DNA from 4 places in the Paenibacillus sp. FSL R7-0331 genome. Region 3 is predicted to be linked to each of the others. Evidence: predicted binding sites of a transcription regulator. Region 3 holds the regulator's gene; each other region holds the start of a gene.

Region 1 (7,936 bases), 270 kb from region 3:
CAATATTAACCAGCGGGTGCAGCTGCATTTTGGCCCGGATTACGGCATTACCTATGGACCGCGTGCAGGCGGAGGGACGGTTGCGGCCGTCCTGCTGCCCAAAACAGAGGTTCAACAATAGAAGGGGGAATCCGCAAATGTTCAATATTCTGGTTGTGGACGATGAACCGCTTATCTGTAAAGGCCTAAGCAGCCTGCTTGCTTCCTCCGGACTGGATATCGGCCATATTTATACGGCGGGCAGCGGTTTTGAGGCACTGGACTGCATCCGGATGGAGGAGGTCGATCTGCTTGTCACCGACATCCAGATGGGGGCGATGAGCGGCATTGAGCTGATGCAGCATGCCAAGCTGGCGAAGCCTTGGGTGCAGGCAATTGTCATTTCGGCCCATGAAACGTTCCAGTATGCCCAGATGGCTGTGAGGCTGGGGGCAAAGGATTACCTGATCAAGCCGCTGAACAGCGAGCAGTTTCTGGATTCTGTGCGGAATGTGCTGCTCAAAATGGACCGGCCTTCGCCCGAGCTCGCAGGCTACGTGACCGGACCCGGCGATAGCTTCCGGCTTGAAGAGCCTCTGCCGGCCTACAGCGAGGTGCTGAACAGCCTGCTTACTGATTCTGCTGCCGTGATGGGCGTCGAAGAGCCCATGCGTAAGCTGGATGAGCTGAAGCTGCAGGGCCCTTATTTTGCTGTGCTTAAGATTAAGCTGCCGCTCCCAGGTGCAGAAGACGGAGCCCAATATAGCCCGCGTGACCGGGGACTGCTGCGCTACGGCGCGCTCAACATCGTCAAAGAGCTGCTGGACCAGGAGTGGAGCTCGACGGCCTTTTATTCCCCGGAGGAAGAAATGACTGTAATCATCCAATGGGATGAGAAAAGCTACGAGGAGGCAGGAGGGAATCAGGTCAGCAGGCTGGATGTGCTGGGCCGAAGCCTTCATTTTAACATCCACAAATTTCTGCATTTGAACGCGGTCATCGGGATCAGCCAGATTCTCAAAGGATTGCCGTTCATGGAGGTGCTGAACCGCCAGGCGTCACGGGCCATCCTCTGGAATAAGGAGCACAACGACCACTACGTATTCTATTACGGGGACTTTAACTGGAACAGTTATACCGGTGCAGGTGAACCCTCCGCCGAGGAGCTGCACACACGCAGCAACCTGATTGTCCAGAAGGCGAAGGAGTATATCGATGAAAATTACGCCCAGAAGGGCTTAACGATACATGAGGTAGCCAAAAAAAATCACGTAAGCCCCAATTATCTGAGCTATCTGTTCAAAAAAAATACAGGCCACAACCTGTGGGAATATGTAATTAAGCTGCGGATGGAGGAGAGCCGGGAGCTGATTTTGCATACCGATCTGCGCCGCTACGAAATTGCTGAACGGGTCGGGTATGAGTCGCCGGAGCATTTCAGCAAGATTTTCAAAAAATACTACGGCATCAGCCCGAGCGAGCTGAAGAAGTAAGAACACTCATGACTTCGGTAGATATACACATGTGCAGCGTCCCCCGCCTTTCCTACAATTAAGGTAGGAAGCACTTTGTCAAAGTGCTTGAAGACAAAAGGAAAGAGGGAGCCAGATGAATCAGACCGCTGCACTTCACGACAAACTGCCGGCAAAGCTTGAGAGCAGGCCGTATAAGCAGAACCGCTGGAAAAAGAATTTTTGGGGCTATATGTTCCTCGTCCCCGCCATTGTAATTTTCATCATGTTTATGTGGGTGCCTATTTTTAAAGGCTTTTTGTACAGCTTCTATACGGTGGATTTTGTTAAGGGAAACAGCTTCGTCGGATTTGAAAATTATGCGCGGGCACTGACAGACCCCGATGTGCTGATCGCGATCCAAAACACACTATACTACATGTTGCTCTGTCTGGTTGTCGGCTTCTGGGTACCGATTGCCTTCGCCATTGCGATCTCTGAGCTGCGGAAGTTCGGCGGCTTCGTCCGGGTAGCGGCTTATCTGCCTTATGTCATGCCGGCGGTTGTCCTCTACGGGCTGTGGCGGTGGCTGTACGATCCTGTCGGCCCTGTTAATGCGCTGCTCGGTACAATGGGGGCAGATCAGATCCCTTTCCTGACGGACAGCAGATGGTCGATGCTCTCACTTGTCTTTATGGAGACGTGGCAGCAGTTCGGCTCGGGGATGCTGATCTACCTGGCGGCTGTGCTCAGCATCCCGCGTGACTGGTATGAAGCGGCGGAGATTGACGGGGCCGGGGTGTGGGCGCGGATTCGCCACATTACGCTGCCGTCGCTGCGCAACCTGATCATCCTGATGCTGATTTTGCAGATTATCGCGACCTCGCAGGGCTATCAGTCCCAGCTGGCGCTGCTGGACGGCGGGCCGAACAAGACCACGCTGACCTATGCGCTGCTGATTGTGAAGTATGCTTTTACCAGACTGGATTACGGCACGGCAACGGCGCTTGGCATGCTGATGTTTATCGTTCTTGGCGGTTTGGGCATTTTACAGTTCAGGCTGAATAAGGAGGATAATTAGGATGAAGAGTGTGGAGAGAGGAATTCTGTCTGAGCATGATCTGAAAAAGACAAGCAACAAGGTTGTCTACAGTATTATGGTGCTGTGCATTGCGGTAATGGTGTTCACGATGATCTATCCGATTCTGATGACAATGTTCAACGGGCTGAAGTCGAATGTCGAGGTCAACTCATTTCCGCCGCATTTTTTCCCGCAGGAGTGGCATTTCGGCAATTTAAAAGATGCGGTGAATTATATTGATCTGCTCAAGTATCTCAAGAACACGCTTTATATTTTTGCCGGCAACATGGTTATGACGCTTGTCGTGCTGGGGATGGCCTCATTCAGCATTTCGCGGATGAACGTGCCTTACCGCAAGGCGTTCTACTTCTTTTTCCTGATGACACTGTTTATTCCGGCGACGAGCTATATGATTCCGAACTTCGTCAATCTGAAGGAGCTGGGCCTGCTTAACCAGTATGCGGCTTTCTGGCTGCCGGCGGGGGCGAACACGTTTTATTTTCTGCTGCTGAAGAATTTCTTCGACGGAATTCATCCAGAAATCTTTGAAGCGGCGCGGATCGACGGGGCCTCGGAGCCGAGAAGCTTTTTTGTGATCGCAGTGCCGCTGTCAGTGCCGATTTTTGCCACGCTGGCGATTTTTATTTTCTCCACTGCCTGGAACGACTGGTTCTGGCCGTCACTGGTCATGCATTCCGAGGAAAAATATACGCTGGCGACCTCGATCTACAAATATGTAATCAGCGTTAAGGCGCTCAATACAAACATTAAGTTTGCCATTCTCTTTCTCGTGTCGCTGCCGCCGATACTTGTATTCCTGATCTTCCAGAAGTTTATTATGCGCGGCGTGGCCTTGTCGGCGGTAAAAGGCTAAAGGCGGCTCGCTGGCCCGTTTAACATTAGAAGGCACACCATCGTAAACCTGCACATGAAAGCAATATAAATACACCTCGTTTGTAAACGGTTTCTCTTTTAAGATGAATTTGTAAGCTAATCATGAATTGAAAAGGGGAGTTTCAATGCGTAAATTTTCCAGCGTATTAGCAGGTCTCCTTGTGGCAGGTTCGTTGTTATCCGCTTGCGGCGGCAACAATAACAGCAACGGAAATGCCCAGGGGAACACAGGAGGGGAAGCGACTCCGGCGCCGGCGGCTACAGCTGCGGATAACAGCACTGCTGCGACAGATGCGCCTGCGGACGATATCACCCAGAGAAAAGTAACAATCAAAATCCACTATCCGACGCCGGACCTGACCGAAATGCGCGCTCAGGAAGACGACCGGATCAAGCGGTTCCAGGCTGAATATCCGAATGTAGAGATCATCAAGGACGACTGGCAGTACAGTGTCAGCGAAATCGGCATCAAGATGGCAGCCAATGAGGCGCCGACCTTCTTCAACACGTATGCGACGGAAGCCAAATTCCTGGTGGAAAAGGGCTGGGCGGCCGACATCACCGAGCTGTGGAATGCCTATGAGTACAAGGAGCAGATCAATCCGGTGCTGCAGAACCAGTTCCTGATTGACGGCAAAATGTACGGTGTAACCCAAAAGGGCTATGTTACCACCACCATGATCAACAAAAAAATGCTGGATGATAAAGGTGTAGCCGTTCCTCCAATGGACTGGACCTGGGATGACATGCTGAATACCGCCAAAGGTGTAGCCGATGCCAAGAAAGGCATTTCCGGAATTGCTCCGATGGGTAAAGGCAACGAGGCCGGCTGGAACTGGACTAACTTCCTGTTTGAAGCAGGCGGAGAGATTCAGAACGTGGAGGGCGGAAAAGTTGTTGCGACCTTCAATTCTGAAGCCGGTGTCAAGGCGCTGGATTTCTACAAAAAGCTGAGATGGGAAGCGGAAGCTATCCCGCAGGACTGGGCGCTCGGCTGGGGCGATGCGGTCGGTGCATTCCAGCAGGGGCGTACAGCTATGGTTATGGCCGGCTCTGACGGTGTAATTGAGCAGGCACTGAACCAGGGCGGACTCAAGCCGGCGGATGTGCTGACCTATCCGATGCCTGCAGCTGAGAAGGGCGGCAAGCATACCGGGGTGCTCGGCGGCGATTATCTCGTAATCAATCCGAACGCCTCCAAGGATGAGCAGGAAATGGCGTTCCGTTATATCACATTCGATTATTTCTCAGACAAGGGTCTGGAGGCGCTTGATGCGATACTGCAGCAGCGTAAGGCGGACGGCAAATACTTCATCCCGCCGCTTCTGGACTATTATGCCGCTGATTCCGAGTTCGGTAAGAAAACCAAAGCTGTCTATGACAAATACTCAGACATTGTATATCAATACAATCCGGAGATTATGGCTCTGCTCGACGGAAAACCTGAAGCCCAGTACAACACCCAGGACTACTATGCTACGATGTCCAACGTGATCCAGGAGCTGTTCTCCAAAAAAGGAACGGACTCCAAAGCCCAGCTTGATGCCGCAGCCAAAACGGTACAGGAGCAATTCTTCGATACTATTACAGTTGAGTAGCAGACAGATAGTGTGTTAGTGCAGACAAAAGACCGGCAAAGCCTCCGACGCTGGAGGACAGCCGGTCTTTTTCTTCGCAATGTCAAATCAGGACAAAATGTGACAGGGCATGAGCGCCCAACGCATGTGAAAGTACTGCAGCCCGGGTATGAAAATCCGCATCAGTTAAATATAACCAAGGAAAATACATAAAAAGTGGATAATAGTCCTGAATATGATTGAATGTAAGCGCTTTGAAAACAAATCAAAAAAACTTTATACTTTGTGAAAGAATTCACTATACAAGACGGAAATGATGTGTTAAGATAAATGTGTAGAGAAAAACAACCTAAAAATTGACAGGAGGACGAGGGAGATGGCAGTTAAGAACGAAGTCGCCGCCCAAGTGAAACAAACCACCGCTGAAGAATATATTCAGACTTTGGTGGATAAAGCAAAGAAAGCCCTGGATGCGTTCATGGAACTGGATCAGGAGCAGGTTAACACAATCGTTCATGCAATGGCATTGGCAGGTCTCGACAAACATATGTACTTGGCGAAACTGGCTGTCGAAGAAACAGGCCGCGGAGTATACGAAGACAAAATTACGAAGAACATCTTCTCAACTGAATATATCTGGCACGGAATTAAGTACGACAAGACAGTAGGCGTTATTGAGGATAACGCTTATGACAGCTTCCAAAAGATTGCTGAACCAGTCGGAATAGTAATGGGTATCACACCGGTAACCAACCCAACATCCACCACGATGTTTAAAGCACTGATTTCCGCTAAGACACGTAATCCTATTATATTCGGTTTCCACCCTTCTGCGCAAGAGTGTAGCGCGGCATCTGCCAAAATTCTTCATGATGCAGGCGTAAAAGCCGGTGCACCTGAGAACTTCATCCAATGGATCGAGCTTCCTACCATGGATAAAACAAATGCACTGATGAACAACCCTGACGTTGCACTGATCCTGGCAACTGGCGGATCGGCAATGGTAAAAGCAGCTTACAGCTGCGGTAAACCGGCTCTCGGCGTAGGCCCTGGTAACGTACCTGCTTTCATTGAAAAGAGTGCTGATATCGATCAAGCGGTAAACGACATTATTCTTTCCAAAACATTCGATAACGGTATGATCTGTGCTTCTGAGCAGGCTGTTATTATCGAAGAAGCCATTTTTGACCAAGTGAAAAAGAAAATGATCGCGAACGGCTGCTATTTCGTTAACAAAGATGAAGCTGCTAAGCTGACAAACGGCGCTATGAATGTAGAAAAATGCGCAGTAAACCCGGCAATCGTTGGTCAATCGGCTGTGAAAATCGCTGAAATGTGCGGAATCCAGGTTCCTGCAGGCACTAAGATTCTGGTAGCAGAAATCGAAGGTGTAGGTACTAAATATCCGCTGTCCGCTGAGAAGCTGAGCCCGGTTCTGGCTTGCTACAAAGTTAAAAATGCTGACCAAGGTATCGAACGTGCTGCAGAAATCGTTGAATTTGGCGGCATGGGCCACAGTTCGGCTATCCACTCCAACAATGAAGAAGTTATCATGAAGTTCTCGCACCGCCTGCAAACGGGACGTATTCTTGTGAACTCGCCTTCGACACATGGCGCCATCGGCGACCTTTACAATACGAATATCCCTTCGCTCACACTTGGCTGCGGATCTTATGGACGCAACTCGGTATCGCAGAACGTTACTGCCATCAATCTGATCAATGTGAAAAGGGTGAACCGTCGTACCGTGAATATGCAATGGTTTAAAGTACCTGACAAAATCTACTTTGAAAAAGGATCCACCCAGTACCTGGCTAAAATGCCTGACATCACACGCGTAGCAATCATTACTGACCCTATGATGGTTAAGCTGGGTTATGTGGAAAGAGTTGAGCACTATCTGCGTCAACGCCAAACTCCTGTAGCGATTGAAGTGTTCTCGGAAGTTGAACCGGATCCATCGACTACTACCGTTGAAAAAGGTACTGCTATGATGAACAGATTCCAGCCGGACTGCATCATCGCGCTCGGCGGCGGTTCCCCAATGGATGCTGCCAAAGGGATGTGGCTATTCTATGAACATCCGGATGCTGACTTTAACGGCCTGAAACAGAAATTCATGGATATCCGCAAACGTGTCTACAAATTCCCTAAGCTGGGTAACAAAGCTAAATTTGTTGCGATTCCAACAACTTCGGGTACAGGTTCGGAAGTGACTTCATTCGCGGTTATTACTGACAAGACAACAGGGAACAATACTAAGTATCCTTTGGCTGATTATGAACTGACTCCAGATGTTGCGATTATCGATCCGGAATTTGTATACAGCTTGCCTAAAACTGCTGTAGCTGATACTGGTATGGACGTTCTAACACATGCTATTGAAGCTTATGTATCGGTTATGGCTAGTGACTATTCCGACGGTCTGGCAATCAAAGCAATCCAACTGGTGTTCCAGTACCTGGAGAAATCCGCACTGCAAGCAGACAAAGTTGCCCGTGAGAAAATGCACAACGCATCGACACTTGCAGGTATGGCGTTCGCTAACGCATTCCTGGGCATCAACCACAGCTTGGCGCACAAATGGGGCGGGCAGTACCACACCGCACACGGCCGCACCAATGCAATCCTGATGCCGCACGTAATCCGTTACAATGCTAAGAAACCTACGAAATTCGCTGCGTTCCCTAAATATTCGCACTTTGTAGCTGACGAGCGTTATGCCGAAATCGCCCGCATTCTGGGATTGCCGGCCCGCACTACTGAAGAAGGCGTAACAAGCCTGATCAACGCAATCCGCGACATGAACAAAAAGCTCGGTATCGAAGAATCCTTCTCTGCGCTTGGCTTCGATCCTAAGGATTTCGAATCCCGTGTAGATTACCTGGCTGACCGTGCATTTGAAGACCAATGTACAACAGCTAACCCTAAGCTGCCGCTGGTAAGCGAGCTGG
Region 2 (7,936 bases), 290 kb from region 3:
ACACCTCCTGATAGGTCGGATTAACGGTATGACCGCCGGTATAACCGGAGACAATCCCGGCAATGCCCGGCAATTCTTCAAAAGGGGATACCATGCACCAGAAGCAGCCGCCGGCAAAGGTAGCTTTTTCCGTCTTAGAGCCTATATTATCAAATTGATTCTCACTCATTAATATCCCTCCATTCAAGATGTGCAATTAAATAGATCACAATCTAGAACTATTATAAAACAAACAGGCCACATCTGCCAACGTTATGCAAACAGCCTGTCTCCAAGAAATGCGTATAAAGCAATGCCTGGAAGCTTGCCGATACCGGTTGCTGCGAGATAGCTCCAAAAAGGAAGGCCGGCGGCTCCCGCATAAATATTGACAGCCGACTGCGGTACTACCGGAGCAAGCCTGGCTAGAATAATCGATACGAACGGACGCCGCTGTACAGCGGCAGTGAATTTATGCAGTGACGGTACGGATGCCAGATAAGTGGCCGCACGCTGCTGAAACAGATATTTTACTAAACCGTACATTATTGCAGCTGCGATTGTGGTCGCACTCCAGCTGATCAATACCGCAGCGGTACTGCCGTAAATATAGCCGAATAACCCGATAATCAGCTTATACGGAAGGACAGGGAAAAAAGCCAGCAATATTGCAGCCACAAAGGACAGCAGAGGGCTATGATCCTTGCGCAGCCACTCCAGCAGATCATATCTGTAGATAAACGCAAGGATTACAAGCGAAACATACAGGAATACCGTTAACCATTTTTTCATTTTTACTATGCCCCTTCACAAGCTGTTCCCCTCATCATACTGAAAAAAAAGTAATTAATGAAGTAAAGATCATTGCCGCCGCAAGATGTCACGGTATAATACATCTATACGACATGTAAAGGAAGATGTACTATGAATACTCCTGTGCGTAAAAGAGTGGCGCTGATCGGGATCGGCGATATTGCCCGCAAAGTATATCTGCCGCTGCTGTCCCGCCATGATCAGGCGGAGGTAGTCGGCTTATTGAGCCATTCACCGGCAACTGTGCAGGGAGCTGTCCGTTCTTACCGTCTTGCCAAAGGGACAACGGATCTGGATGAGTTGCTGTCATGGGACCTGGATGCAGTATTTGTGCACAGTCCAACTACAACCCATTATGAGTATGTTACAAAATGTCTGGAGCACGGTTTACCGGTGTATGTAGATAAGCCGCTGTCTTACAATCTGGAGGAGTCGCAGCGGATGGCAGAGCTGGCCGAGAACCGGGGGCTGCTGCTTGCTGTCGGCTTCAACCGCCGTTTTGCACCTATGTATACGGCAGCCAAGGCCTGGCTTGAGAAGGCCGGGGGAATCAGCCTGTGCAATGCGGTCAAGCACCGGACCGGCGTGCAGAATAGCACCAGCCATGAGACGGTTCATGATGATCTGATTCATATGCTTGATCTGCTGCTGTGGCTCTGCGGTAACGATTATGAGCTGCTGAGAAGCCGGCTTACGTCTGACAGTGAAGGCCGTCTGCTGCAGTCATCCGGAATTCTTGGCTGGAACACCGGTGTCACCGGAATGTACAGTATGGTCAGGGATGCCGGAGCCGATATTGAGAAGCTGGAGCTACACGGCAATGGCAGATCAGTAGAGGTGACGGATCTGGAACAGGCTGTTCTATATGAGAAGGGCGCATTGCCCCGCAGCCAGAATTTCGGAAGCTGGGACACGGTGCTGGAGCGCAGAGGATTCAGCGGGGCGGTAAAGCACTTTTTAAGCACTATTCATACACCGGAGCTATGCAGCATCGGCGCATCTAATGTATTATCGAGCCACAGGCTGGCTGCAGAGCTTACTGACTGACAGAGGAATTGAGAGGAGTTAGAGCATGGACGAATACCGCAAATCAATGGAGGAACAAATCATCGAGAGCTATAAGCGGGATGAGGAAATGATGATTCTTGTGTTTGCCCAGTGGAGTGTGAACAACAAGCTTGACCCGCATGAATTGTATCTGCAGGCTTATCCGCAGCAGGAGGGTAATGCCGCACTCGGCCGGGCACTTGCTCTGACTGTGCCTGAAGAGGAAGCGGGAGATATTTCGGATGATACCGTTCTCGGTGTGCTGTCGCTGTACGGAAATGATGATCTGGCTTATGTAGTAACTGAGGCGATTGCCCGGCGTAAGCCGCAGCAAGGCACAAGGGATTGACAATGCAGATATAATGGGATAGGGCTGATGAACTTTTTTTTGGTAAACGATGTTCATTACGCTATAAATATGTTAAAATTATATATACTAACTTATAGTAAGCTTTACAACTGAGAGGTGAGAACAATGGAAGAACATCAGCTGACGATGTGCCCAAGATTCGAAACGGCCTTCTCTTTCTTAGGCAAACGCTGGAATGGACTTATTATCCAGACATTGATGAGCGGCCCGAAGCGCTTTAAGGATATCTCTGGACTGATCCCGTCAATGAGCGATAAAATGCTGTCGGAACGAATGAAGGATCTGGAATGCGAAGGTATTCTGGTAAGACATGTGTATCCCGAAACTCCGGTACGCATCGAGTATGAATTAACGGTTAAAGGCCGTGCGCTAGAGCCGGTCATGCAGCAGATCCAGTCCTGGGCCGAGAGCTGGGTCGAGTAATCCGGCGATACAAGTCCTGTTGATAGCCCCTTTTTCCGCTAATGGAGAGAGGGGCTTTTTCAAATTTAAATAAATAAAACTTGCACAACTAACGCGAAAATGTAATATAATAGGAAAAATAGCGTGGCCAGCCTGTCTAGCCCTGATTATGATGTCGCAGAGAATGATAGTGAAAGCGCAACCAAATTGTGAGGTCCGTTCTGCACAACATTTAGGAGGCGAGGAAAATGAAAAATACCTTGTTTTCCCGGGAAATAACCTATGGAAAAGAGGATGTTGCCGAGCTGGAGACCGCTTCGATTAAAGTGCAGCTAATTTATGATAAGGCGTTGTTTATGCTGCACGGCCATTTACCTGACTCCTTGTGGGACTTGTGGATTGGTGTACCCTATGACATTATCTCCTCTCTGTACAAAGGGGATAACGACAGCGGACGTGTATTTCAAAAATGGATCCAGAGTCCTTCCGGCTGGAAATGCATCGGCTGTGAACGGCATTGCCTGGAGCCGGCAGAGCCCTCAAGGCAGGCTGCTGCCAGCGGTCAGCGGTTATTCACGTTTCACAACGGGATCAGGCAAAGTATGGTGCTGCAGGCGGCAATATGGTCGCTATATGAAAACACACTGCTTTTTCAGCAATATCTGGGCAATGACGCCTTTCTGGATGGTGCTGAGCTGGATACAATATCCGCGTATTTCGTGCCGACATATGTTAATCCGTACCGGCTGAAGGAGAACGGCAAGCGTTACAAAGAATACAAGCAGGATCACATAGAGGTCTACCAGGAGTGGATATCCGCCCCTGATCTGGTCCTGCAGTGGAACGGCGGGCTGACCGAAGGCAGATGGATGACCGGCGTGTATGTCGATCATTCCCGGTTTGCCGGGCTTGGGCCGTACCTGAAGGATGCTCAGGGGAAGCGGACGTATATGCAGGCAACGGTAAGGTAGACAATAAGCTGAATAAGTAATGTTATGGAGCTTGACCTGCTGGAATACGGAGAACTGGATCTGAATTACGCCGATGGGGAATTAAACGCATTGAGCTTTGTGTTCAATAAAATTTTATATATTTAGTGCGCAAAATCACAAGCCGGGGTTCTGCCAGACGTTATTGTGTAGAGGTAAGAAAGAACCTAGACCAATAATGATAAGGGAGGGCCTATTATGACGGCCAATCAATTGAACCATACAAACGGACAGCTTAGCTTCAGCGGTGAAGATTTTGTGAGAGATATCGTACTGCAATTTCCGAAAGCGGCAGATTACTTCAAAGGACAGCGGATCGATTTCTGCTGCGGCGGAGCAAAGCCGCTGGCTGAAGCAGCTGAAGAGAAGGGGCTGAACGCAGACCAGCTGCTCGGTGATCTGCAGAAGCTGGTAGAGGAGCATCCGGTACTTGAGGAAGATACCAGATGGAATCAGGCAACTTCCCGTGAGCTGGTAGAGCATATTGTGAACAAGCATCACCGCTACCTGCGTGAAGAGCTTCCGCAGATCAGCCAGAACGTGACCAAGGTATTCCGGGTACATGGTGACGATTCCCCGCATCTGGCTGAAGTTCACCGCCTGTTCAACCTGCTGCGTGAAGATCTGCTGAAGCATACAGCACAGGAAGAGGAAGTGGAATTCCCCAAAATGCTGGCTTACAGCGAAAATCCAAGCGAAGCAGGCTTGGCTGAGCTGCATGAGCTGCTGCACAATCTGGAGCAGGAGCATGAAGGGGCCGGCGAAATTCTGCGTGAGCTGCGTGCGGTTACGGGAGACTTCACGCCGCCGCCGCATGCCTGCACAACCTATCGCCTGACCTATGCCCGGCTTGAGGAGCTGGAAGGCATGACCTTCGAGCATGTTCATCTGGAAAATAACAACCTGTTTCTGCGCTATCAATAAGCATCAAGAGCTGGCTGTGGAAAAGCCCCTTCGGGGGCTTTTTCTGTGCAGAAAAGTAAAAATGCCGGGGATCCCCAAAATAATTTGAGAAGCCTGTCTGTTTACGTTATCCTTAAATAGGGAGTAATACATAACGACTACATGCCTGAGAAGAAGCTGGAAGCTGTGTCAGGCAAAAGAAGGCGGGTGCCTGGGATTGAAGGTGAACGGGTTGTGGCGGATAGGTTTGGGTCTCATCCTGATTATGATTGCAGGGGGCTGTGAAGCCCTGGGGGCAAATCTTGAAGTGAATAATGTTGCTGCTGGTGCTCCTCAGCCAGCATTCTCAGTAAAGATCGGAGATAATGACCTGACCGGGAGCTCTGGGCGGCAGATCAGTGATGCATTTAAGCCTGACATCACTGTCAAGGAGCTGCTTAATGCCAGCGGCCTGGTCACTTTTTCCGGAGACGGAACTTCATTGCTGAGTGTAAACCATATATCGCTCAGTCCTGATATGGCCTGGGAGATTCAATTAAGCGGTAAAACGGCGGCAGATTTAAGCACCATAGTGAAGCGTGAGGACACGATCCTGATAAAAGCCGCAGCGGCACAAGAAGCTCCTTTGCAGCCCGTCATCCTGACTATTAACGGCGGGAGCGGACAGCCGGAGCTGACACATTCCTATGTTATGCCTTATGCTGAAGATATGACCGTGAGAGGGCTGCTGAAGAGCAGCGGCCATGTCCGCCTGGCGGAGAATAACAAGACACTGATAGCTGTCAAGGAATACAAGCCGTTATCCAATGAAGAGTGGAAGCTGAAGCTGAATGATAAGGCGCTGCTGGACAACGGAATTGATATGAAGCTGAGAATTCAGGATGAGCTGGAGATATCCCTTGTTCTGCGATAACATAATGTAACATGAAAGCGGGTTTATACAGCCAGTTTTCTCTATACGGCCTTCATTGGCGATAGAGAATCTGGCTGTTTTTTGTGGAAAAATCAGTAATTATCAAACCCCCGCGTAAGCTTACATGACATGTAATATTGTGAAAACATTCACAATTATTGTGATTGTAATCACAAATGCCGTTCAAATTTAAAATGTATAATTCAGGTACGAGATAAAATTCAAAGAATTTTAAGAGCTTTGGGGAGGTTTTAACAGTGAGAGTGGAGAGAAAACAGTTAGTATTGATAGGCAACGGGATGGCAGGCGTAGGGACTATTGAACAGATTTTGAAGCTGGGCGGCGCTTATGATATTACGATCTTCGGCAGCGAGCCTCACCCCAACTATAACCGGATTATGCTGTCCTATGTGCTTGAAGGCAGTAAAAGTATTGAGGATATCATTCTGAACGACCGCCAGTGGTATGCAGACAACAATATTACACTGCATACAGGAACTACGGTAGTAAAGATTGACGAGGAAGCCCGGCAGGTCATCGCTGATAACGGACTGGCTGTTCCTTACGATAAAGTTATTATTGCCACAGGCTCCAACTCCTTCATCCTGCCTGTTCCGGGCAGCACCAAAGAAGGTGTAGTCGGCTTCCGCGACATTGCTGACTGTGATGCAATGCTGGCAGCGGCCAAGCAGTACCGTACAGCAGCAGTAATCGGCGGAGGTCTGCTCGGACTTGAAGCGGCTAAAGGCCTGGTCAACCTCGGCATGGATGTCACCGTAGTACATCTGCTGGAGGATCTGATGGAGCGTCAGCTGGACCATACGGCTTCATCGATGCTGCAGGCAGAGCTTACCCGTCAAGGTGTGAAGTTCGCCATGGGCAAGCAGACAGCGGAACTGACCGGTGATGAACGTGTTAACGGTCTGAGATTCAGCGACGGTTCGGAGCTGCAGGCGGATTTTGTAGTGATGGCTGTCGGAATCAAGCCAAACACTCAGCTGGCTAAAGACAGCGGCATTACTGTTAACCGGGGGATCGTTGTCGATGATTACCTCCAGACATCAATGGAAAACGTCTACTCCGTAGGTGAATGTACAGAGCACCGCGGAACCTGTTACGGTCTGGTAGCTCCGCTGTTCGAGCAGGGTATGGTGCTTGCAAAGCACCTGTGCGGAGCAGCAACACAGCCCTATGAAGGTTCGGTGGTATCAACAAAGCTGAAGATTTCCGGCGTGGATGTCTTTTCGGCAGGCGAGTTTACAGATACACCGGAGCATACCGTTATTTCGGCCAAGGATGAATGGAAGAGAACCTACAAGAAGATTTTGCTCAAAAATAATGTCATTGTCGGTGCTGTATTGTTCGGTGATGTTACCGAATCTGCGAATCTGCAGAAGCTTGTGAAACAAGGCACCGAAATGACTGATGATATCTACAGCGAAGTGATGGGAACGGGCTGCTGCGGCGGCGGAGGCAATGCCAAAAAGGGCATGTCCGTAGAAGCGATGGCTGATGAAGAAATCGTCTGCGGCTGTAACGGAGTTACCAAAAAGGCGATTGTTGATGCGGTAACGGAGAACGGTTTTACCACTGTTGATGAGATTAAGGCCTGCACTGGTGCTACGCGCTCCTGCGGCGGCTGTAAGCCGGTTGTAGAACAAATCCTGCAATTCGTGCTCGGTGACAGCTTCAAGGAGAGTGCCAAAGCCGGTATCTGCGGCTGCACCCCGCTCAGCCGTGACGAAATTGTTGCTGAGATTACAGCTAAGGGACTCAGAACGACTAAGGAAGTTATGAACGTGCTGGAGTGGAAACAGCCTGAAGGCTGCTCCAAGTGCCGTCCGGCCGTCAACTATTACCTCGGGATGATTTATCCGGATACGCATGAGGACGAGAAGGAATCGCGTTTTGTCAACGAACGGATGAGTGCGAACATTCAGAAGGACGGTACCTTTACAGTTGTTCCGCGTATGTACGGCGGCGTGACTACACCGGAAGATCTGAAGCGGATTGCGGATGTATCCCTGAAATATGATGTGAAGGTAGTTAAGGTAACCGGCGGACAGCGTCTGGACCTGATCGGTGTCAAAAAGGAAGATGTGCCAAAAGTGTGGGAAGAGCTGGATATGCCTTCCGGTTACGCTTACGCCAAATCGCTGCGCACCGTCAAAACCTGTGTCGGCAACCAATTCTGCCGGTTTGGTACACAGGACTCCATGGGGGTAGGGGCGATGCTTGAACGTAAATACGAACGTCTTGATTTCCCTGCCAAGTTCAAAATGGCGGTTAACGGCTGCCCGCGTAACTGTGCGGAATCATGCACCAAGGATATCGGAATCGTCGGCAACGACGGCGGCTGGGAAGTGTTCATCGGCGGTAACGGCGGTATCAAGCCGCGTATTGCAGATGCCTTCTGCAAAGTGAAGACAGATGAGGAACTGGTAGAGGTATGCTCAGCTGTGATGCAGTTCTACCGTGAAACAGGCAACTATCTGGAAAGAACATCGGAATGGGTAGAAC
Region 3 (7,936 bases):
TGCCAGCATTTCAGCAATCCCTTGACCCATTGTGCCACCGCCGATGACACCGATTTTTTTAAACTTCATTTAAAAGCCTCCATCCTTTCAGGTATCTATACTTTTGTATTGTACCTTGTCTGTCGAAAAAAATATGTAGCACGACATATAATAATATCTTAGCATGTCTGAAAAGTAAAAAAAAATAACCGGCATAAATATTTATGCCGGTAATTTTACACTGTCACGAAATTGACAACGAAATTGCTCTCCGGAGAGGACTTCTTCCTTCATAAGGATGTCAAGGGAGTAATCAAAGATGTTCCGTTGATGTTCCAGCAGATCACGAGTACGAATCATAAGCTCATCCAGTATTTTACTGTTTTCCTTCATAAGCTCTTCTGTGGTAACCATTTGCAGATTCGCGATGCCCAGTGAGGTGAGGCCGGACTTCATCATAGTCTCTACGATATTAAGCGCCTGGTCAAAATCACCGCGTGAGCCTGTGCTGCGCCCCCCGTAATACATTTCCTCAGAGGCCGCGCCCCCAAGCGCAATCATAATCTGATGCTCCAGATAATCCTTAGTATACAGGTACTGCTCTGTCTGCGGATTGTGCCGTACATAACCGAGTGCCTGTCCCCGCGGAGTCAGCGTTACCTGGCTTACACTTCCCGGACGCAGCAGCTCTGCCATAATCGCATGCCCCAGCTCGTGGATCGCCACCCGGCGTTTTTCTTCCTGGTTGGTTTCGCGGTCGGTTTTCTCACCCATCATGACCTTATCAATCGCGGAGGACAGATGCCGCTGCTCAACCTGGGTCAAATTCTCGCGCATCATATAAATGGCAGCCTCGTTCATAACACTTTCCAGCTGTGCGCCGGAGAAGCCGTAAGCCTCCTCGGCAATTCTGTCCAGATCAACAGCCGGATGCAGCGGCTTATTCTTGGCGTGAAGATCAAGAATTGACTTACGGCCTTTCTTGTCCGGCATATCGACCTGGATGTGACGGTCAAAGCGGCCCGGGCGCAGCAGTGCGGAATCCAGCATTTCTTTGCGGTTCGTTGCCGCAACCAGCAGGATACGCGGTGTATCGCTGTTATAGATCCCGTCCATCTCCGTCAGCAGCTGATTCAGCGTCTGATCATACTCACGCTGCTGTCCGCCTTCACGTTTACCCCCGATAACATCAATCTCATCAATAAAAATAATAGCACTCTGCTTATTTTCCTTAACAGCACGTGTACGGGCATCCTTGAACAGATCACGGATACGTCCGGCACCGACACCTACGTACATTTCCACAAACTCACTGCCTGATGCTGCCACAAATACGGAATTGGTATAATGAGCCGCGGCTTTAGCCATCAGTGTCTTCCCTGTTCCCGGAGGGCCTGTCAGAAGAATCCCTTTGAGCGGGCGGATGCCGAACTTGCTGATCTCCTCATGCCGGATCAAAAAGTCAAGCGCCTCACGCAGCTCCTGCTTTGCGTTATCCTGTCCGCCGATCTCTTCAAAGGTCAGCTTAGACGGTCCGTTCTTCTTACGCTTCTTGTCTGCTCCGGCATTAACAGTCAATCCGCCGCGCAGATGGGCAATCACCAGCAGAGCGGCAACCATACCGGCAGCAATAATCACCGGAACAATATTAATTCCGACAAAAGCCATAAAGATCAGCAGGACCGGCGCAAAACCGGCGAGGACTTCCTTCCAGTACTTAGGCATTATTCCACACTCCCATCGACCCGGGAACCCGCGGTAAAATGATGAATTTGCTCTGTTTACCGTCACTCAGGCTCACGTAGACGTTATTATCATCAATTTCTGTTGTAGCGGTCACGTCTTTATACTCTGTATTTTGTGTTTTGAGTCCGTCAAGCTTAGCCGGAATCAAGGTATATTTGCGGCTTTCCATCGCTTCTGCGACCGAAAACATCGCCTTTTCCCAGTATTCATCCAGCAGCTGGCTTGAGTTCTGGTCAACATCTAGTTTCAGCGTCCGGCCGCCCATGGCCGACTTGCCTTCTGTATTCACATACTGTACAAGCTCACGCAATTTGGTTCCCGGCTCAAGCTCAAGTTTCAAAGTAACTTCATTGCGGTTAATACTAATATGTGATTCATTGACTCCTTCATAGGATGATACAATCTTCTGGAGCGGCTCCTGCACAGCGAACTGGCGATAAGCATACCAGCCTCCAAACAACAGCGCAGCAGACAGCAGAGACGTTAACAGTACAGGCATAAGACGTAATTTCAAGAAACGTCCTCCTCTCAGATGTAAGCCAATCAATATATAATAGATTAAGATAGCATGTCTAGCGTTTTTCATAATCCGGCATGCTCTTTCGCATGTCTTAAGTACAAGCATTAGTATATCATAGGTGTATATACGATTCCGCAAAAAAATGTGAATATATTTAAAATTTTCGGTACTAATTATTGGGTATTACTTCTTTGCTTCTTTTTCATATCGGCAAAAAAGACATGAATGATAAGCTCATTCATGTCTTTTATTTGTGACTTCAGGCATATTCTGTTTAGTATTCCGTCTTATCTGCATTGCTATAGATATACTATAATCATCGGAAATGACAACTCTTTTGTATATCACACAAAGCATATTCCAGTATATTCGACCGTCTTATTGACTAGGCAAGCTATAGCCGTCCCCGATGGCCGTACCATCGGCAAAACGGTAGAACCGGTAATAGTACCGGCCCTCCTGCTTGTAAAAGACCTGCCACACATACTCCCCGTTAAATACGCCGGGCAGGAGCCGCCGGATGTCGGCACCGGGCAGCTCGGCAGCAAGCCGGTCCTGCATCTGCTGCTCGGAAGTGCCGCCGTCCAGCTCAGCCGCATACACATCGTTGTCGCCCCCTGCCGGCTTGCCGTCAAGTGTAAAGCGGACCCATACCATCAGCCTGGTGCCGGCCTCATTGGTGCCCTTAAGCACCCAATAGGCTGAGTTCTCATCCCAGACAGACTTTTGCGCTTTGGTCACTTCAGTCAGCCCTGCACGGGCTCTGGCCACTTCTTTGGCTGCGCTGCGCTCAGCCCACTGGTCCTTCATAATAAAGGCATAGAACTGCCCGAGTCCGAACAAAAGGAGCAGTACCGCGCTGACCGCCAGCGGAAGCCATTTTTTCCTTTTCCTCAAAATACAGCTCCCTTTCCTCTATATAACCTCTGTATCAATAACGGCAGCACCGCTTGTAACTAACCCTCTTACCGTTTGAGCAGGCTTTCGAAAGTCTCCTGCGCTTTGCGGCGGATCTCCTCTTCATCCAGCGTCAGGCACTGGCCGTCCTTCACCACCTGCTTGCCGTTAACCCAGACATGCGCCACGTCTTTTGCACTTGCTGAGTATACCGCGTGGGAGAGCAGGTCGGAATGAGGAAGAAGATGCGGCTGGTCAATGTCAATGGCAATAAAGTCTGCCTTCATGCCTGCAGCCAGGCGGCCCACATTAGCCAGATAGATGGAGGAGGCCCCGTATTCCGTTGCCATCAGCAGCGCTTCCGGTGCAGGCACAGCTGTCGGGTCACCGCTGACGCCTTTGTGGATCAGGGCGGCAAGCCGCATCTCTTCGAACATATCCAGATTGTTGTTGCTGGCTGCCCCGTCGGTGCCGAGTGAAACCTTGACTCCCGCCTTCAGCAGTTCCGGCACACGGGCAACCCCGCTCGCCAGCTTCAGGTTGCTGCCAGGGTTATGGGATACTCCGACATTGTACTTCGCCAGAATCTCAATTTCCTCATCATTCAGATGAACGCCATGGGCAATCAGGGATGGCCGGGTGAACATACCAAGCTTCTCCAGATGTGCCACAGGACGAAGGCCGTAATCAGCGACATTCTGTTCCACTTCATGGCGTGTCTCAGACATATGCGTATGCATCGGCAGATCCAGATCATGGGCTGCCTGTACAAATTTCATGAAGAAATCCGGAGGACAGGTGTACGGCGCATGCGGTGAGAGCATAGCTGTAATTCTGCCGTCCGCCTTACCGTGCCAGCTGCGCGCGAATTCTACAGCTTCTGCCAGCTTCTGATTCTGCACATCTTCAGGACACAGGCCGATCGCGCCGCGCATCAGTACAGCACGAATGCCGGAAAGCTCCGTAACCTCTGCTACCCGGTCCATATGATCGTACATATCAAGGAAGGTTGTTGTTCCGCCCTTTAACATTTCCAGGACAGACAATGCTGTTCCCCAGTACACATCATCACCGGTAAATTTCGCTTCCATCGGCCACATTTTTTCCTGCAGCCAGGTCTGAAGCACCATATCGTCACCATACCCGCGCAGCAGTGACATCGCTGCATGGCCGTGGGTGTTGACCAGTCCCGGCATGAACAGCAGGCGGCTGCCGTCAACCGTCAGAACGCCCTCTTCGGCTGCAGGCTTGTCTTCCCCTATGTATGTGATCAGATCATCCTCTATAGTCATATAACCGCTCAGGACAGGCTTAAGCGAGCCCGGCACAAGAAACCGGCCGTTCACGATTATGGTTTTATTGCTGCTCATCTCTTATTTCGTCCTTTCCGTCATGCAAATAGTAGGCCAAGCTCTGCAGATCCGTTGTAAAATCAGCTGCATGAATACGTATCGTCGGCGGGGTCTTCAAAATAACCGGCGCAAAGTTAAGAATGGCTTCAATGCCCGATTCCACCAGGATATCAGCAACATTCTGCGCTTCGCTGTCGGGTACCGTAATAATACCGATCCGGATTCCCTGTTCACGAATGGTCCGGCCCAGCTCCTCCATCGGCTGAACGGTCAGGGAGTTGATCTTTTGTCCCACTTTAGGAGCGTAGGAATCAAAGATGGCTGTTATTTTCATTGTATCCTTAAGATAGGCATTGTAGTTTGAAAGGGCATGGCCAAGGTTACCGGCTCCTACCAGCGCAACGTTGATCTGCTGGTCAAGCTTGAGGATGTGACGGATTTTTTCGATCAGATAAGACACATCGTAGCCGATGCCCTTCCGGCCGAAATCACCGAAATAAGCCAGATCCTTGCGGATCTGAGCCGGATTAAGATCAAGCTTCTGTCCCAGCTCCTGGGAAGAAACGGTTGCAATTTCACGCTTCTGGAGATCATTCAGGAAACGCAGGTACACAGGGAGCCTGCGTACGACAGCCTCTGATATTTTGTCCGATTTCATGTATTCTCCTCCTAAATTTAGTCTTGCTCTGATGATGCTCAGATGTGTATGAAATCCGCATCCGTCCCCTTATCAATCAACGGGAGACGGAGGCGGGCTCTGGACAATAAATAGATAATGACGCAAAGTCTTTATGAAATGCCGCCTTCCAGCCATTCCTCAATTCTCGGAACCATCTGGTCGGTCAGCATATGCTCCATCTTGGGTCCGGGCAGCGAATAGAGGAAATACTTTCCGTAGTAAGACTCGATTACCCTGGTATCATATACAATGACAATTCCCCGATCCTGAGCGGTACGAACCAGCCGGCCGAAGCCCTGCTTGAAGCGGATAACCGCCTGGGGAACCGACAGCTTCATGAACGGATTCTTTTTCTGCGCCTGGAGCAGCTCTGACTTGGCCTCTGCAAGCGGGTGGTTAGGCGGCTGAAACGGAAGTCTCACAATAGCCAGACAGGTAAGAGCATCACCGGGAATATCCACGCCTTCCCAGAAGCTGCTGGTGCCCAGAAGTACGGCTGCCGGACTGTCCTGGAACCGCCGGATCAGCTTGCTGCGGCTGCCCCCTTCAATTCCTTGTCCAAGTACGGCGATATCCTCCGAGGACAACGCTTCCTTGAGCGGATCGTAGACCTGCCTCAGCATCTTATAAGAAGTAAACAGCACCAGCATGCGTCCTCTCGTTGCAATTGCCGCTTCTGCCAGCGAATGCACAAGCTTGTCAACAAACCGCGCATCCCCCACACTGCCCTTAATACTCGGAAAATCACGCGGAATAACGAGCAGTGCCTGCTCACGGTAATTAAACGGTGAAGGCAGCAGTGCCGTCATCAGCCTGTCCTGCTGCGCGGCTTCGCCCAGACCAAGATTATCAATCATAAACTGAAAGGATTTATCCACAGACAGCGTGGCCGAGGTCAAGGTTATACTCTTTTTCTTATCGAAGAACAGCTCCTTGAGCTGGGTGCTGACATCCACCGGAACAGCATACAGCTGCAGTGATTTGCCGCGGTAGTTGCTGCTGCCCTCCATCCAGTACACAATATTCTCGTCATTCAGACCCATGAAGAAGCGGATCTGCTCCCGGATGGACGTCAGGTCCTTGAACAATCCGCCGATGTCGGTAACCAGGCTGTCTGAGGATGACTGGCTGTCGGTATCACGCATCTCACTGAGCATCTTGTCGCCCCTGCGGATGATATCGCTGAGGCAGAGATTCAACGTATTCTCCAGTGCAGCCAGCTCTTCCCAGTCCCTCGGCTTTTTGCCGGGATGCAGGCGTGACACCAGCTGCCCCGCTTCTCCGGCTGCCGCATCACTGCGGTCAGGCAGCAGGCCGAACAGCTTGTCGCTCAGCACATCCCATGTCTCCTTGACGGTCAGCAGATCCGGATAGATCCGGTCAATGACGCTGCTCCATTCGGAAGCCTGCTCGCTTCCTGAAGACTGCAAAGTCTGGCGCAGCGCCGGAAGCTGACCGTTCTTACTGTCCTTATACAGCCGCGTGAGCGTATGGGCTACTGTAAAATACTTCATCTGCATGCCCAGATGCTTACCGGCCACATCCTCCAGATGATGCGCCTCATCAATGATAAGATGCTCGTAGGCAGGCAGCAGCTGATGCCCGGCCTTCACATCTGCGAACAGCTTGGAATGATTCGTAATGACTACATCGGCAATGCCCGCTTCATGCTTGGCCCGGTGATAATAACATTTCCGGAACCACGGGCAGGCCCGGCCCAGACAGGAATCAGTGTCGCTGGCGACGCTCTCCCAGAAATCGCCGCCCCGGCCGCTTAGATTCAGCTCCTCGTCGTCGCCTGACTGTGTCTGGGTAAGCCACACAAGCATTTGCGCTGCAGTGAGCGATTCTTCCCTGGTGCTCACGAAGTCTTTATTATTTATTTTATGTTCAAACTTGCGCAGACACAAATAGTGCCCTCTTCCTTTAAAGACGGCAGCCTTGAACGGAAACGGAACCACTGTGGTCAGGAGAGGGATATCCCGCTCGCGCAGCTGATCCTGCAGGTTGATAGTATGTGTGCTGACCATTACCTTCTGATCCGTGCGCACACTGTGATAAATTGCCGGCAGCAGATAACCCAGCGATTTGCCGGTTCCGGTGCCTGCTTCAATCAGCAGGTGCTTCTCCTCCTGAAGGGCGGTCTTTACTTCACCAATCATAATCTCCTGCGCTTCACGCGCCTCATACTGCGGCAGCGTATCTTTCAGGCGGACCGTTACCTCGGACATATAGTCCTCAAAGGATACATTCTCCAGAGGGCTGCCTGAACCCTCTTCGCGGGGCGGAGCAAGCTCTGCCCAATCACCGACAGCCAGCGCCAGCTGACGGTGAAACGTAAGCTCACCCTCCGGCTGAAAGGTCTCCATCTCCCGCTCGTGCAGCAGACCGTCAAAGTACCAGGCCAAATCGCTGTCCTCACCGGCAAACAGCTCATTAAGCCGCTGAATCGTCAGCAGCGGAAGGCTGTACAGCTCATCCAGGCATTTAAGCAGCGCAAGCGCAGTAGCGAGCGCATCGCTGTCCGCCTGATGCGGACGGTCATGCGTCAGGCCGAAATGCGCGCTTACTGCACCGAGCTGATACGTGGAGAGCGACGGAAAGCATATTTTGAGAAAATCAATCGTATCGAGAATTCTCCCCTGAAAAGGCAGATAACCGCAGCGGTCCAGGGCATTCTGTAAAAAGTGGAAATCAAAGGCGACATTGTGCCCTACAAGCACAACATCGTCGAGCAGCGGGACCAGCTCCATCATCATCTCA
Region 4 (7,936 bases), 140 kb from region 3:
AGGCAAGACACATCTTGCAATCGAAGGAGCGTGATTCCGTTGAAGCAGGTTAGCGAAGCGTACAATTACGGTTGACACAGTAGGGAAAACGTCCGTGAAAACGTTTTTCGTGTAATCGTGTACGTGGGGAACTCATCCCATATGCAGGACATGGGGCATTACTCCTTTTTAGGAGCGAACGGGAAACACCGAATTTGAAAGAACAATTACCATGTCAGGGATATGGATTGTGGCTGGAGGAAATGATTGAATTGAATATTGGAATAAACCCATAAGTCCCCGATACCTAGGTTGATAAGGTAGTCGGGGATTTATGTGTTTTGCAGCTGTTTGTAAATTACGAAGCTTAGATACGGGCTTTTGCAAGCAACGGTGCGACGGATTCACGGAAGACATCTGCCGGCGGCTTCTGCTTCCCGCGATGATCCTGCGTTAAGACGACAACAGTCTCAAGCTCAGGCACAACATAAACAAACTGGCCTCCGTAGCCCCGGGCGTTATAATAACGGAATGCTGTTTCCGGAGACTCCTTATCAGGAGGAGCATAGCTGTCTGTCCACCAATGCCAGGCGTAACCGCCTTGGCGGGGGGCTTCTGCTGTAATGGCAGTTTGCGTAGACCGGTTAATCAGCTCCGGAGTAATTAACTGCCGGCGGCCCCATTGACCGCGCTGCAGATAGAGCTGACCAAAATTCAGGAGATGCACCGGGCGCAGACGCAGGCCGAAGCCGCCGGTATGAATACCCTGCGGGTCCTGCTCCCATTCATATTGTTCTATGCCCAGCGGACCGAACAGCTCTTCCTCAGCGAACCGGGCAACCGGCATTCCTGTACCCTGAACCAAAAGAGCTGCAAGAAGCTGCGACACGCCGGAATTATATTCCATATGTTCACCGGGATTATGGGCCAGACGTTGCTCCAGCACAAAGTCTATCCAGTTTTCAGAACGCGTCATTCGGGGGAAGGAGTTCTGTCCGCCGAACTCAGTCCAGTTAAAGCCGGCCGACATGGTCAGCAGATGCTCCAGTGTAATTTCCGCCTTGCGCGGATCAGGGTCCTGGCGGAGCTGAGGATAATAATCAGCCAGAAGCGTATCGGGCTGAGGAAGCAAGCCTTTATCCATCGCAATACAGACTAGAGCAGATAGAATGCTTTTGGTGCAGGAATTAATTTTGGCCAGCTCGCCTGCTATGTCAGGTTCTCTATAATATTCAAAGAATAGCCGGCCTTCGCGGCTGATCAGGCAGCTGCGTAACGGATACGGCGCGATCGCTGCAGACAGTTTGGATAGTTCCATCGGTTACAGTCCTTTCATATGCCGGGTTATAGCATAAAAACATTGTATAGAGGTACAAATCTGTTAACAGTGTACCAGCCTAAAGCCGGAAAAGCGAAATTCCTAAGCGATTAGCACAGTATTATCTGTAAAAATAGAAACAGACACAAATTTGTGAAAAAGTTCACGTGATAATTTTCAAATTTTAATATATAATATGGTTATTAAAGAGAAATCAAATTAAGTAAATTGGGGGATTTGAGATGAAATTTGTAAAAACGTTACTGGTTGCCGGTGTTGCTGCTGCTTTGCTGTCAGGTTGCGGTTCGAATAATGATACTGCCGGAAATGAAGCGGCTGCCACTGCAACTGCTGCTGCAACGACCGATGCTGTATCCACTGCTTCCATTGTGAAAGAACAGGATCCATTCCTGAAAGCTGTCAGTGCAGAAGGTAACTGGATTGTCGCAATCCTGAATGATCTTACTGTTGACCAGGATGTTGTTGTAGCCGGTGAGTTCCATGATAAAGGCGTTGCCGAAAATGCTATCTACCGTAAGCTCGCCCTGTATGCACAGGATGCTGACCATAATGTAACGGCTACTTACACACTGACTGCACCTAAAGTAACAGTTCAAAGTGAAAACTTTAGAGTACAAGGCGGTACAATCAAAGGTGATGTATATGTAGAAGCTAACGGCTTCAACCTGTACAAAGACGCTACAATTGACGGTAACCTGTACTTCGCAAGTGCTGATGTACAAGCAACAGCAGTGATGGAAGGCAAAGTGACTGGAACAACTGAAGTGAAATAATAACTCTACACTGCGTATGATCGAGTAGATACAGCCTGCAGACTTAATCCCGGACAAGGAGATTAGGTTTGCAGGCTTTTTATATGTTTATATAGAAATATATGGAAAGGGACTGCTTCACGCAGATAGAAGGAGGGGCTGATATGAAAAAGTGGATTCCGCTGCTCGTAATTTGTCTGCTGGCTATCGGAGTTATGAGCTACAGCAAGCTGAAAGTAAGCGAAATTGCCGGCATCCGGCTGGAGTGTGCGGATTTATGTGATAACGGGCAGATACCCGCCGGGCTTTTTGCAGAAAGGACCTTCACAGAGCCGCAGGAAATTAAGGTGTTCGTAACGGCTATAAATAAGGCTAAACGGATGAAGGGGGAACTGGATTACGGCGCTTCTTTCCGGATGGATGTGAATTATAAGAATGGCAGGACAAAGAAATATGTATTAAATATCTCTGATTCCAAGGGGGAAGGTACCAAAGGATTGTTAGTTAATATGGAGAACAGCGGCCAGGGGTATTCGATTCCAGCGGAGAATCATGATGCGCTCAGAGAGCTGATCTATGAGGAGGAGCCGGGTTGAGGATATGGATGCTGCTGCTGGCCTGTCTGCTGGTGATTTCGGTTATCGGTTGCAGTAAGCCGAAGGAGAACGAAGTCACCAGCATCCGGCTGGAGTGTAAGGATTTATGCAAAGGCGGACAGGTGCCGGCAGGATTTTTTACTGAAAAGATTTTTACAGAACCGGATGAAATTAGTGTGTTTATGAATGCGGTTAACAAGGCCAGCAAGATGCACGGGATGTTAAATTACATGACCTCTTTTCTGATGTATGTCTCTTATTCAGAGACTGGAGAGAAGGTGTATGTGCTGAATATCGCCAACGTGAAGGATGAAGCAATTCGCGGGCTGCTGGTAGACACGGAAGACAGCAGCCAGGGCTACGAGATTCAGACAGAATTTCATGAGCAGCTGAGGCAGCTGATTTATGAGCAGTAATCCGGCTCTCTAAACTGCAGGTTGTACAGCTCCGCATATAGCCCGTTCCTGCTTAGCAGACTATCATGTGTTCCCTCCTCAGCAACAGCACCCTTATCCAGCACAATAATTCTGGAAGCGTCCCGTACAGTAGACAGCCGGTGGGCAATTACCAGAGTGGTGCGGTCCTTCATCAGCAGATCAAGGGACTGCTGGACGAGCTGCTCGGACTCATTATCCAGAGCTGAAGTGGCCTCATCCAGCAGTAATATAGGAGCATTCCGCAAAAAAGCTCTGGCTATGGCGATACGCTGGCGTTGTCCTCCGGATAAGCCCGCGCCACGTTCACCGATTACTGTATTGAATCCTTCCGGCAGCTTCAGAATAAATTCATCAGCGCCTGCAAGCCTGGCGGCCTCCTGAATCTCCTCTTCGCCGGCTGCATCACTGCCGAACGCGATATTGTCGCTGATGGTCCCTGAGAATAAGTAGGGGGTCTGAGGCACATAGGTGATCTGGCTGCGCATTTCCGGGAGTCCCCCGGCTGCACACCTGCCGTACACTGAAATGTGTCCTGCATCAGGCTGGAATAAGCCGCAGCATAGCCGCATAAGAGTCGTTTTGCCGGAGCCGCTTGGTCCGACCAGAGCAACTGTTTCGCCATGGCGGATACTCATATTTAAATTAGAGAACAAGGCAGCGTCATTATCAGGACCCGTGGAGTGGCTGTATTCCAGGCCTTGAATGGAAAGCGCAGCGGCCTCATCTGCTGAATCAGCTGTTGTAGGAACGCAGGTATGCTGCGTGTTATCTTCAGAAGGCGCATCGAGTATTGAGAATACGCGGTCTGCTGCACCGAGCGCTTGCTGGACACCGCCCCAGGTCCGTGACATATGGACGAACGGCCACTGGACCCGGCCCATCAGAATAATGAAGGCAAGTACTTCCCCTGCGGAGGTCCCGCCATTTATAGCCGAGTACGCAATAAAGCCCGCACAGATGATCATCACGAAGTTATTGATAAAAGCGGCGCTGTTCCACAGCAGATTTGTTAAGAGTGCCCGCTGCCGCAGCATTTGGTTCAGCTTCATGCGTTCAGCCGCGTATTTGGACGTCAGCATAGTCTCCAGCGAAAAAGCACGGACAATCTGCATTCCCTGCAGCGTCTCCTGCAGAATACCGCGCAGCTGTGCTTCAGCTTCATAGATCCTTGTGGATAACCTCCGCAGCCTGCGGTCAAAAAAGCGGCTGGACAGAAAAGAAACCGGACCTGAGCCGAGGGCGAGCAGAGCGAGCCAGACATCCATAGAAGCCAGATACAGAAATGAAACGAAGCAGAGCAGGAGATTATAGCCCAAATCGTAAATAATGCTGCTGACCACACTCATGGCCGCTTCTGCATCTTTGGTATTGCGGGAGGTTAAATCCCCTGAATGGATGCCCTGTATCTGCTTGAACGGCAGACGGTGGGTCTGGTCAAACAGCGCTGCGCGCAGATCCCAGGACATCCGGCTCTGGACAACAAACCGGTAATAATGCTGGAGCATCAGACAGACCAGAATGAATGCGCAGACAGCCGCACAAACCGCTGTCAGCCGCACAAGCGAATTCATATCCGCGCTGTTAATGGTGTCAATAAATAGCTGCTGCACCGCTGCCAGTCCGATATCCATTACCAGCTTGGCAGCGAGCAGGCATATGGCAATCACGAGCCCGAAGCGATAGGGTTTAGCATAGGTAAGCATCCGGCGCAGAACGGCTCTAAGCGGCAGAACCGGCGTATCTTTTGACTTCATATTCGTTCTCCTCCAGCCGGCACAGGCTTTTGCTCTGTCCGGGTGACTGTCTGCACCATTGCGCAGTATTTTCCTTCCATTGCCATCAGCTCCTGATGTGTACCTTGTTCTGCAACCGCTCCTGATTCCAGAAAATAGATTGCGTCGGCATTTCGGATAGTAGACAGCCGGTGGGCGATAACGACTGTGGTCCGCCCCTGCATCAGCTTCTGCAGTGCCTGCTGGACAACCTCTTCGCTGTGGCTGTCCAGGGCAGCCGTCGGCTCATCCAGCAGCAGCAGCCCCGGTCCGCGGACGAATGCCCTGGCAATGGACAGACGCTGCCGCTCACCCCCCGACAAGGTAATTCCCCGTTCACCGACTGCGGTCTCATATTGCTGCGGGGTGCTCATAATAAATTCATGAATGCCGGCATTTCGCGCCGCCTGCATAACCTCTTCATATGCAGCGCCGGGCTTGCCCCAGGCGATATTATCGTACAGAGTACCGGAGAACAGATAAGGCTCCTGCGAGACATAAGCCAGACTGCTGCGCCAGAGATATGGCGGTATGCTGCTTAACGGCTCTGCTCCGCACAGGATTACTCCTTCATCAGGCTCATATTCTGCAAGCAGCAGGCGGAGAAGCGTACTTTTGCCGCTGCCGCTTGGTCCGGCGAGGGCTGTTACTTTGCCCGGTTCAATGATCAGCTGTACATTCCTTAATGCCGGATTGCCATTGTAGCTGAAACTTACGTTGTTAAAAGAAATCAGTTGTTGATTGGCAGCTTCAGCTGAGCCAGTTCTGCCAGATTCCTGATCCAGAGTGGTCTCCTGCTCCTGGCGCTCATTTTGCAGTTCCAGCACTTCAAATACCCGGCTGCCCTGGGCCAGGGAAGACTGCAGCTCAGTCCAGAGATTTGACAATCTGGATACCGGATTCGTAATCTGCTCAAAGCTGATCAGAAAGGCTGCTACTGCCCCTACATCCAGCCGTCCGCCAATTACGAGATATCCTCCGTAGCACAACAGAAATAACAGTCCGCCCAGCACAACGGTAAAGTTCATATTATAACCGGCCGCTTCGACGCGGGAGAGCGGAACATGAATCCGGAAATAGTGCCGGACCCGTTCCCTGAATTGCTCCTGCAGGCGTGGTGCCAGGGAGAAAGCGCGAACCACCTCGGCCCCCTGCACAGTATCCTGAGTAAACATCTGCTGGGCTGCCTCGACCTCCTGTCTTTTCTGGTGCAGGGAGCGGATGCGTGGTGTAAAGGGCAGCATGACAAGGGGGAGCAGCGCACAGATCAGCAGTGTACCCATAGTGAGCGAGAACTGGAGTGACATCAAATAGGTGAGCAAAAAGAGAACCTGCAGCAGATTGCTGAACAATTCAACTGTTTTCAGGTTAATGCCCTGCTGGGCCGCAGGTGCAGAATCGTGTATCCGGCTGATGAGATCGGCGGAATGATAACGGTCCAGCTCTTTCATCTCCGATTTCAGCAGTTTATCGAGCATGGACAGCTGGAGCCGGGAGGTAGATTTGTATTCAAGCACAGCAGAAAAGTAGCTTTTGAGAAAATTAAAAAGGACATCGGCAAACACGATCACCATTGCAAATAGGGCGCTTGAAGCAAGGCTAGACATGTTCTTGTCTGTAGCTGCGTTAATGATCCGCCGCAGTGCCTCGGCGATTCCTACAGTAGTCAATGAAATTACGGCTGCGGTCAGGCAGAGCGCGATGTACCAGCCGATATATGGCTTGCCAAGCTTCACCAGGCGGATGAATGTGCCGGAAGCTGCTGATCTTTTCAATGTGGGTCCTCCCTGTGATCAGATATACGCTTTTTTGCAGGTTGCTGTATAGCTCAGCCCTAATCCAGCATGATTTTTGCTGTCAAGGCCAGCAGCTCCCGTAACCGCTCTGCATTCAGATGATAATATAGGCGGTGATCCTCCCGTTTCACACTGATCAGATCGAGGAAGAACAGGAAGTTGGAATGGTAGTTCACGGCTGCGGGGGTAATGCCGAGTGCGGAGGCGATCTCCTGTCCGTAATGCGGGCGCTCCTTCAGCAACAGCACGAAATCAAGCCGCCGCTTATCCGAAAAAGCCTTCAGGAACAGCTCAGTCTGTTCGCGGTCCGCAGCCGGGCCGAATACACGCTCATTGTGGATTCCGAAGATAACCCAGCCGACATTGCCGGCCTCCGTAGTGAAGTTCAAGAAATGATTACCGACCTGTGATGCTTGGCTCACATGAAAAGCAGTAGGGACGGATGTGAAAATATCGGGTTCATTTTTGTGGATTTCACGGATGAACTGCTCAGGCTTGGCAGCAAATACCGCCTCGTAATGAGCGGAGGCCTGTTCAGAATGCTCCTGAAACTGCTTTTTCCAGTGGATAAATACATCCTTGTAGAACTGGCGGAGCAGCTGCATGTACCGAATCTTGCATTCTTCGGGGTGGGCCAGGCATTCAAGCAGCGGTTCCTGCGTTTGAAGGACCTCCTCATGCGGAGGAGTAGCCTTAACTAATGCAGCCAGCAGGCGGAGATCACCCTTTAATGCTTCCCAGTCCCTTCCTTGCAGCAGCTCCTCCAGCTTATCGTGGTAAACCCCGAATACCATCTCTGTCAGCATCCATTGTGCCGGTACTGCCTCCAGTGATGCAATCCAGTCTTCCGCATTCTGCGGCTCGGGATTGCTGCAGATGGACACATAGAAACCGAAGTCCAGCGTCTTATGGAGAAAATTGTGGCCAAAGAAAAATTGCAGCTCGCGTAAAGTATGCGGCGATAGGCGAACATTGGCATCCTCGTAGAAGGCATCAGCCATCGAATCTATTTCAATCTTGTAATCCTGAGCCATGGCAACCATCTGCTCGCCGCAGGCGACCATGCCCATTGCGACGATAAATTCAAGCGCCTCGTTGTAGGTGAAGCGGATGTTGTGCCGGAGTTGTTCGTTAATTGTAGGTTTCATCTGAGCCTCCGTTATAAATTAAAGTGAAAATCAAATATTCGCTTCATTAGCACAACATTAAGTTATCACTTAATGTAAAAATAACCCATATATGAAAAAGCGCATAGGATAAAAATC

Evidence for each region. The regulator Rex, encoded in region 3, represses fermentation and respiration genes when NADH is low (regulators of the CRP and FNR family bind a similar motif). The targets are predictions, from matches to a motif close to TTGTGAAATATTTCACAA.
Region 1: adhE (bifunctional acetaldehyde-CoA/alcohol dehydrogenase) is a predicted target of Rex. The motif match lies at 5,266-5,283, and genes of this name have one in related genera.
Region 2: nirB (nitrite reductase large subunit NirB) is a predicted target of Rex. The motif match lies at 5,554-5,571, and genes of this name have one in related genera.
Region 4: R70331_RS18860 (polymer-forming cytoskeletal protein) is a predicted target of Rex. The motif match lies at 1,449-1,466, and genes of this name have one in related genera.

Annotation. Positions count from the first base shown of each region.
Region 1 is NZ_CP009284.1:4,799,063-4,806,998, reverse strand. Features, by position in the region: gene R70331_RS20820 (cache domain-containing sensor histidine kinase) at 1-121, shown strand, start outside; gene R70331_RS20815 (response regulator) at 138-1,472, shown strand; gene R70331_RS20810 (carbohydrate ABC transporter permease) at 1,684-2,511, shown strand; gene R70331_RS20805 (carbohydrate ABC transporter permease) at 2,513-3,385, shown strand; gene R70331_RS20800 (ABC transporter substrate-binding protein) at 3,531-5,003, shown strand; gene adhE (bifunctional acetaldehyde-CoA/alcohol dehydrogenase) at 5,359-7,936, shown strand, end outside.
Region 2 is NZ_CP009284.1:4,821,436-4,829,371, reverse strand. Features, by position in the region: gene msrA (peptide-methionine (S)-S-oxide reductase MsrA) at 1-169, opposite strand, end outside; gene R70331_RS20905 (TVP38/TMEM64 family protein) at 253-771, opposite strand; gene R70331_RS20900 (Gfo/Idh/MocA family protein) at 904-1,839, shown strand; gene R70331_RS20895 (protein YxiS) at 1,865-2,188, shown strand; gene R70331_RS20890 (winged helix-turn-helix transcriptional regulator) at 2,315-2,632, shown strand; gene R70331_RS20885 (hypothetical protein) at 2,860-3,582, shown strand; gene ric (iron-sulfur cluster repair di-iron protein) at 3,814-4,524, shown strand; gene R70331_RS20875 (hypothetical protein) at 4,721-5,416, shown strand; gene nirB (nitrite reductase large subunit NirB) at 5,674-7,936, shown strand, end outside.
Region 3 is NZ_CP009284.1:4,527,558-4,535,493, forward strand. Features, by position in the region: gene R70331_RS19430 (3-hydroxyacyl-CoA dehydrogenase family protein) at 1-69, opposite strand, end outside; gene R70331_RS19435 (AAA family ATPase) at 202-1,704, opposite strand; gene R70331_RS19440 (hypothetical protein) at 1,697-2,239, opposite strand; gene R70331_RS19445 (cell wall elongation regulator TseB-like domain-containing protein) at 2,624-3,142, opposite strand; gene R70331_RS19450 (amidohydrolase) at 3,211-4,512, opposite strand; gene R70331_RS19455 (redox-sensing transcriptional repressor Rex) at 4,499-5,152, opposite strand; gene dinG (ATP-dependent DNA helicase DinG) at 5,284-7,936, opposite strand, start outside.
Region 4 is NZ_CP009284.1:4,387,951-4,395,886, reverse strand. Features, by position in the region: gene R70331_RS18865 (serine hydrolase domain-containing protein) at 347-1,297, opposite strand; gene R70331_RS18860 (polymer-forming cytoskeletal protein) at 1,540-2,091, shown strand; gene R70331_RS18855 (YhfM domain-containing protein) at 2,235-2,666, shown strand; gene R70331_RS18850 (hypothetical protein) at 2,663-3,082, shown strand; gene R70331_RS18845 (ABC transporter ATP-binding protein) at 3,070-4,857, opposite strand; gene R70331_RS18840 (ABC transporter ATP-binding protein) at 4,854-6,650, opposite strand; gene R70331_RS18835 (ArsR/SmtB family transcription factor) at 6,710-7,819, opposite strand.